DNA from 3 places in the Streptomyces sp. NBC_00569 genome. Region 3 is predicted to be linked to each of the others. Evidence: riboswitches for the same ligand, from Rfam matches in the RefSeq annotation. Region 3 holds a riboswitch; each other region holds the start of a gene.
What was found. Region 3 has a riboswitch for cobalamin ahead of OHO83_RS06515 (CbtB domain-containing protein). Riboswitches for the same ligand answer to the same signal wherever they lie in the genome.
Positions count from the first base shown of each region.

Region 1: linked by a shared signal. The riboswitch ahead of metE (5-methyltetrahydropteroyltriglutamate--homocysteine S-methyltransferase) and the one ahead of OHO83_RS06515 (CbtB domain-containing protein) in region 3 are both predicted to bind cobalamin.
Region 2: linked by a shared signal. The riboswitch ahead of OHO83_RS33395 (cobalamin biosynthesis protein) and the one ahead of OHO83_RS06515 (CbtB domain-containing protein) in region 3 are both predicted to bind cobalamin.

Region 1 is NZ_CP107783.1:8,815,827-8,818,017, reverse strand. Features, by position in the region: partial or broken gene OHO83_RS47125 (3-hydroxyacyl-CoA dehydrogenase family protein) at 316-611, shown strand; cobalamin riboswitch at 784-1,007, shown strand; gene metE (5-methyltetrahydropteroyltriglutamate--homocysteine S-methyltransferase) at 1,172-2,191, shown strand, end outside.
Region 2 is NZ_CP107783.1:7,424,470-7,426,660, forward strand. Features, by position in the region: gene OHO83_RS33390 (cobyric acid synthase) at 1-405, opposite strand, end outside; gene OHO83_RS33395 (cobalamin biosynthesis protein) at 402-1,343, opposite strand; cobalamin riboswitch at 1,455-1,596, opposite strand; gene OHO83_RS33400 (hypothetical protein) at 1,707-1,928, opposite strand; gene OHO83_RS33405 (inorganic phosphate transporter) at 1,944-2,191, opposite strand, start outside.
Region 3 is NZ_CP107783.1:1,391,159-1,393,349, forward strand. Features, by position in the region: gene OHO83_RS06510 (CbtA family protein) at 1-687, opposite strand, end outside; gene OHO83_RS06515 (CbtB domain-containing protein) at 708-929, opposite strand; cobalamin riboswitch at 968-1,112, opposite strand; gene OHO83_RS06520 (ABC transporter ATP-binding protein) at 1,204-2,016, opposite strand; gene OHO83_RS06525 (FecCD family ABC transporter permease) at 2,013-2,191, opposite strand, start outside.

The sequences.
Region 1 (2,191 bases), 7.4 Mb from region 3:
ACCTCACTGCAACTCGGCTCCTGCACAGGCGAGTTGGTGCGTGTAGATCAACGGTCGGCATACTCCTGTGAGAGATCGGCGGACCCTCGGGGAGTGGCGGCGCGGGTCTCAAGTGCCATGCGTGCCGACGTACCGTACCGAGGTCTGTGCACGGGTCGACCTCGACACCGTCGTCTGCGAAGCAGATGCCACAGCCGCCGAGGGCGCACGCGACCGAATCGTCACCTCGCTCGAAAAGGCCGCGCGAAAGAGCAAGTTGACGATCGAAGAGGCGCGCACGGCCACGGACCGCATCACCTTCACCGACCTCCTGGACACCTCCTGTCGGCGATCCGCGCGACCGAGTCCGGCTTCGCCAACCCGACCGACGTCGACCACGGCATGGAACTCGGCTGCGCTCACCCCATGGGCCGGCTGTGGCTCGCGGACCTCATCGGCCTCGACACCGTCGCCGCCATCGCGAAACCCCTCTACTAGGAATTCAAGGAACCGCTCTACGCGCCGCCGACACGCTTCAACACATAGTCGAGGCATGCCTGTTGGGCCGCAAGACAGGCCGCTGCTTCCACGAGTACGAGCGAGAAGGCACCGTCAACGACCACCAGGGCTGAGGGGCCCGGGTACCGCATCCGGATTGAGGGCCGGAGGCGGTCGGAGCGCGGGGCGGGAACCAGACCGGATTCCGGTTCCCGCCCCTCTTTCGTGGTCCGACCCTCCGCCGACGTGCCTCACCTCACCATCCGCATCCTGGACCGGTCCGCTCGTGTGTCAGCGGCACCCCGTAGGGTGACCGGTGCAGCTGGTTCGCCCCGTCCGCCAGACGGGATGCGTCGCAAGAGGGAACCCGGTGGGAATCCGGGACTGCCCCGCAGCGGTGAGTGGGAACGACCGCCGTCATACGCACTGGGCCCGAGGAACGGGACCTGGGAAGCGACGGCCAGTAGGAGCCTCGTACGACACGAGGCGCGCCCGCGAGTCCGAAGACCTGCCAACTGCCCGTGCGCGTATGACGCGTGCGCGGACATCCCGGTGACCTCGTGGGCGGGTCGGCGTACATATCGAGCGGATGACCGCGCCTTTGCCGCGCGAGGTCGTGCCGCCGGTCTGTCACTCCCTTCTGGCCGCGTGAGTCTTCGGGATCTCAGGGATACGTCTCTCGAAGGAGAACTCCGTGACCACCAAGACCACAGCCGCGGGAGCACGGGCCACCGTGTACGGCTACCCCCGCCAGGGACGGAATCGCGAACTCAAGAAGGCGATCGAGGGCTACTGGAAGGGCCGCGTCTCCGCCGACGCCCTTCGGGACACAGCCGCCGACCTGCGCCGCAAGAACTGGCAGGAACTCGCCGGCGCCGGCATCGAGGAAGTCCCCACGGGCGACTTCTCGTACTACGACCACGTCCTGGACACCACCGTCATGGTCGGTTCGATCCCCGAACGCCACCGCACAGCTGTCGACACAGACGCCCTGGACGGCTACTTCGCCATGGCGCGCGGCACGCAGGATGTCGCGCCGCTGGAGATGACGAAGTGGTTCGACACCAACTACCACTACCTGGTGCCGGAGCTGGGCCCGGACACGGTGTTCTCCTCGGACTCGACCAAGCAGGTGTCCGAGCTCGAGGAGGCCCTCTCCCTGGGACTCGCCGCCCGCCCCGTCCTGGTCGGCCCGGTCACGTATCTGCTGCTCGCCAAGCCCGCGCCGGGCGTCGCGGCCGACTTCGACCCGCTCACTCTGCTCGACCGGCTGCTTCCCGTGTACGCAGAGGTCCTCGCCGACCTGCGCGCCGCGGGCGCCGAGTGGGTTCAGCTCGACGAGCCCGCACTCGTCCAGGACCGCACACCGGCGGAGCTGAACGCCGCCGCCCGCGCCTACCGCGACCTGGGCGCCCTCAGCGACCGGTCCAAGCTGCTGGTCGCCTCGTACTTCGACCGGCTCGGCGACGCCCTGCCGGTCCTGGCCAAGGCCCCTGTCGACGGTCTGGCCCTGGACTTCACCGACACCGCGGCCGCCAACCTCGACGCCCTCGCCGGCGTCGGTGGCCTGCCCGGCAAGCGCCTGGTGGCGGGCGTCGTCAACGGTCGCAACATCTGGGTCAACGACATGGAGAAGTCCCTCGCCACGCTCGGCACGTTGCTGGGACTGGCGGACCGGGTCGACGTGGCCGCCTCCTGCTCCCTGCTGCACGTC
Region 2 (2,191 bases), 6.0 Mb from region 3:
CCCTTCACAGATCACGGCGTCATAGCTGCCCCGGAGTTCCTCCAGGCATCCCACGACGGTGTCCAGGAGCGCGGCCTGCCGCCCCCCGTGGTAACCACGGGCGCTCAACTCGCCCACCGGCCTGCCCATGAGCACCACCTGGCTGCTCCGGTCACTGCCCGGCTTCAGCAGTACGGGGTTCATCAGGGCGCTCGGCTCGACGCGGGCGGCCTGCGCCTGCATGGCCTGCGCACGGCCGATCTCGGCGCCCTCGCGCGTCACGAAGGAGTTGAGGGACATGTTCTGTCCCTTGAACGGCGCGACCTTCACCCCCTGGCGCACCAGCCACCGGCAGATGCCGGCGGTGACGACGCTCTTCCCGGCATCGGACGTGGTCCCTGCCACCAGCAGTCCGCCACCACTCACGACTTCCCCCTCCGCAACAGTGCCCGCCCGGCGACACACACGCCGAGGGCCAGCCAGCTCACGCGCCGCGAGAGCCGCGCCGCCCGCTCGACGTCGGCGGTCTCCACGGACCGGCCCGACGCGTTCAGCACGGGCCGGTTCTCGACCCGCCCGCCGTACGACAACGTGCCCCCGAGCCGCACCCCGAGCGCCCCCGCGAACGAGGCCTCGACGACACCGGCGTTGGGGCTCGGGTGCAGCCGCGCGTCCTCGCGCCACGCGGTGAGCGCGCCGCGCGGACGGCCGCCCGCGACCGCGGCGAGCACGCCGGTCAGCCGCGCCCCCGGCCAGCCGGCCACGTCGTCGAGGCGCGCGGACGCCCAGCCGTAACGGCGGTACCTGGCCGACTTGTGCCCGACCATGGCGTCCAGGGTGTTCACGGCGCGGAAGGCGACGAGCCCGGGGACCCCGGCGACGGCGCCCCACACGAGCGCGCCCACGACGGCGTCGGAGGTGTTCTCGGCTACGGACTCGACGACGGCCCGCGCGATCCCGTCCGCGTCCAGGGCCTGCGGGTCACGCCCGCACAGATGCGGCAGCCGCTCGCGTGCCGCGTCCACGTCACCGGCGGCCAGCGCGCCCCCGATGGCGCGCGCCTCGCGCCCCAGCGACGTACCGCCGACCACAGCCCAGGTGGCGGCGGCGGTCAGTGCGAGGGAGGCGGCGGGGGAGCGGCGCACGGCGCGCGCGGCGAGGCCACCGGCGACGGCGGCGCCCCCGGCGCACACGGCGGTGTGCAGCGCGCCCCACCCGCGGTGGTCGCTCCACAGCACTCGCTCGACGGCGCCCGCGGCCCGCCCGAACGCGGCGACCGGATGCCCGCGGCGCGGATCGCCGAACAGGAGGTCACCGAGGAGTCCGGCGGCGCTGCCGTACGCGAAGACGCGCTCGGCTCGCACGGTCAGCCCGCCGCTACGGCGAACGGAACCCTTGTACTCGTTCTCGGCGGGAGCACCCGCAACTGGCAGCCGCGCATGGCGATATGTCCTCACTCAGGGTGTCCACGCCCTGGTTGGAAGAGACCGGCGGCGAGAGTTCCTGGCTCGCGGGGATCACTCCCCGGTGACAGTGGCGGGACCGCGCCGGATTCGCACCGGCTTCCTCTCCTGCTGCCGTAGATGGCCCCGGAAGTCCACCACGCTCCGCGAACGCCCGTCAACTTGCCGTTGACCTGCGAAGGGAGAGTGTGCTGAGGCACACACGAAGCGGGGTGCGGGACGCCTTCGCGTCCCGCACCCCGCACTCCTGCCGGTTACCTCCGGTCAGGCGACGATCAGGAAGATCCCGTACCCGACGGCCGCCGCGCACAGGGCGAAGCAGGCGTACGCGCCGGAGACGGCCAGCGCCGCCGAGTTGCCCTGGGCCGCCGCGGACTCCCGCTTGGTGAGGCCGACGATGCCGAGGGTGAACAGGCCCACGAGGGCCACCGTGATCACGAGGCTGACTCCGAACACGGAGCCGAGTGCTGCCCAGTCGATGTGCATAGCGCTGCTGCTTCCTTAGACCGTGGCCGGTCGCGCGGGCTCCGCGGAGGGCGGGGCGGGCGAGGCGGGAATGGTGGTCTTCACGTCGGTGTCCAGGCCGGCGACCGTGCCGGTGGGCGGCGGGGTGACGGCCGCGATCGCGGTGGTCACGACGCCTGCGGGCTCGTCCGGGACGTCGGCGCCGTCGATGTCGTCGTCCGTGACGTTCGTGTGGTCGATCGAGTTGCGCCGCGACAGCGCCCAGATGGTGCCCGCGCCGGCGA
Region 3 (2,191 bases):
CTCGCCGAAGATCAGGCCGAATCCGGTCCACAGAGTGAGCTGGATGGCGAGGGCCGAGGTGCGGAACCGCCACAGCAGCGCTGCGGGGAAGTCCTTCGGCACCTCGTTGACGACCGGCAGGAAGGCGTACGCGAGCCCGATCGCGAGGACGAAGAACCCGACCGCCGCCACAGTGGCGTACCAGGTGCCCAGGCGGGGAACGAGCCGTTTGCCGATGATCACCGCGGCGACGGCGAGGAGCACGCTGAGCAGCATCATCAGGAAGTACAGCGTCGTGCGTTTGCTGATGGTGCCGGGATCGCCGACGGACGGCGGGTTGGCGGGGTACTTCAGGAACGGCACGACATACACGGCGAGCAGGGCCGTGCCGGAGAGCAGGAGGGCCGTGGCCCGTGGGGTGAAGCGGCCGACGCGGCCGAGCGCGAAGCAGTACGCGAGGGCGGCCATGCCGCCGAAGGCGACGCCGTAGAGCAGGATGCCGGTGGCGAGGCCCGCGGTGGACTGCAGGCTGCGGCTGACGAGTTCGACCTCGTGGTGGTGCGCGGGTGCGTGGGCCTCCTCGTAGCCGATGGCGCTGTCGACGCTGGGTTCGCCGAGGAGGTAGGCGACGACGAGGGCGAGCAGACCGGCACCCAGGCCGGCGAGCATGCCCCGTACGAGGAGGTTTCTCACTGTTGCGGAGTTCATGAGCTTTGTGGCGTCCCTCGTCAGTGGCAGGGGAAGCCGAGCAGGTGGCGGGCGTCGTGCACCCATTCATGAACGCTCTCGCCGGAGACGACGGCGGTGGCGCCCTGTTCGGCGCCGACGAAGTAGAGCAGGACCAGCATCAGGATGCCGAAGAAGGCTGCCCAAGGGGCAATCGCCTTCAGGGGCAGCGCTGCGGGAAGAACGGGGGTGGTGGCTGTCGGCTGAGCGACGGTCTGCGCCATGGCAGGACCTCCTCTGGGAGTTCGCGTCCCATCTCGGTGGTGCACAAGTACGACAGCTGCGGGTCTGACTCGCGAGGTCCCCGCCCGTCCGGGCGAGTGGCTCGTCTCACAGTGGCGCGACCGTGCCGGATTCCCACCGGCTTCCGCGTTGCCATCGTCAATATCGGTCAGACCGTACCGCGTAAGGGGCGCACGGCCAAGACCGGGCCGCCCGCCGTGATCTTGGTCATGGTCGCTGCCCACGAAGCCTTGCGTGCGGTACGGCAGTGCCGCCTCAGGGAGCGGGCGTTCTCAGGAACCGGATGTACGGGGCCTCCCCCTGCTCGGTGGTGGCCGGGAAAACGGTCGCGCGCACTCCGTAGACCCGCGCTATGAGCTCTTCGGTGAGTACGTCACAGGGCGCGCCGGCAGCGATCACCCGCCCCTGCCGGAGGACGACGAGCTGGTCGCAGTACATCGCGGCCAGGTTGAGGTCGTGCAGGGCGATGACGCTGGTGAGCCGGAGTTCCGCGAGCAGGTCGAGGAGGTCCAACTGGTGCTGGATGTCCAGGTGGTTGGTCGGCTCGTCCAGAAGGAGTTCGCGTGGTCGTTGCGCGAGGGCACGGGCGATCTGGACGCGCTGGCGCTCACCGCCGGAGAGGGTGTGCCAGTGCCGGTGGGCCCGGTCGGTGAGATCGGTGCGGGCGAGCGCGGAACGTACGGCCTCCTCGTCCTGTGCCGACGGTGGCATCCATGCCTTGCGATGGGGGACGCGCCCCAGACGCACGACGTCCTCGACGGTCAACTCGACCTGCGTGTCGGCCTGTTGCTCGACCACGGCGACGCGGCGCGCGAAGTCCCTGCGGCGGACGGCGCTCAGCGGTGAGCCGTCCAGGGTCACCACTCCGGCCTGGGGGGTGAGGATGCCCGCGAGCAGGCGCAGGAGCGTGGTCTTGCCCGAGCCGTTGGGTCCGATGAGGCCCGTGATGCCTCCGGGCGCCGGGTGCACGCTCACGCCGTCCAGGATGAGGTGTCCGCCGGTTTCGCGGCGGACCCGGTCGGCCCGCAGCCCGTCGGCGGTGGTGGTGCGCATCGTCGGGACGGTCATCGGCGCAGGCTCCGGGTGCGGTACAGGACGAGGACGAAGGCCGGTACGCCGATCAGCGAGGTCACCACACCGACCGGCACCTCCTGCGGGTCGAGGACGGTACGGGCGAGCGTGTCGACCCACACGAGGAAGACCGCGCCGGCCAGCGCGGTCACCGGCAGCAGCCGAGCGTGAA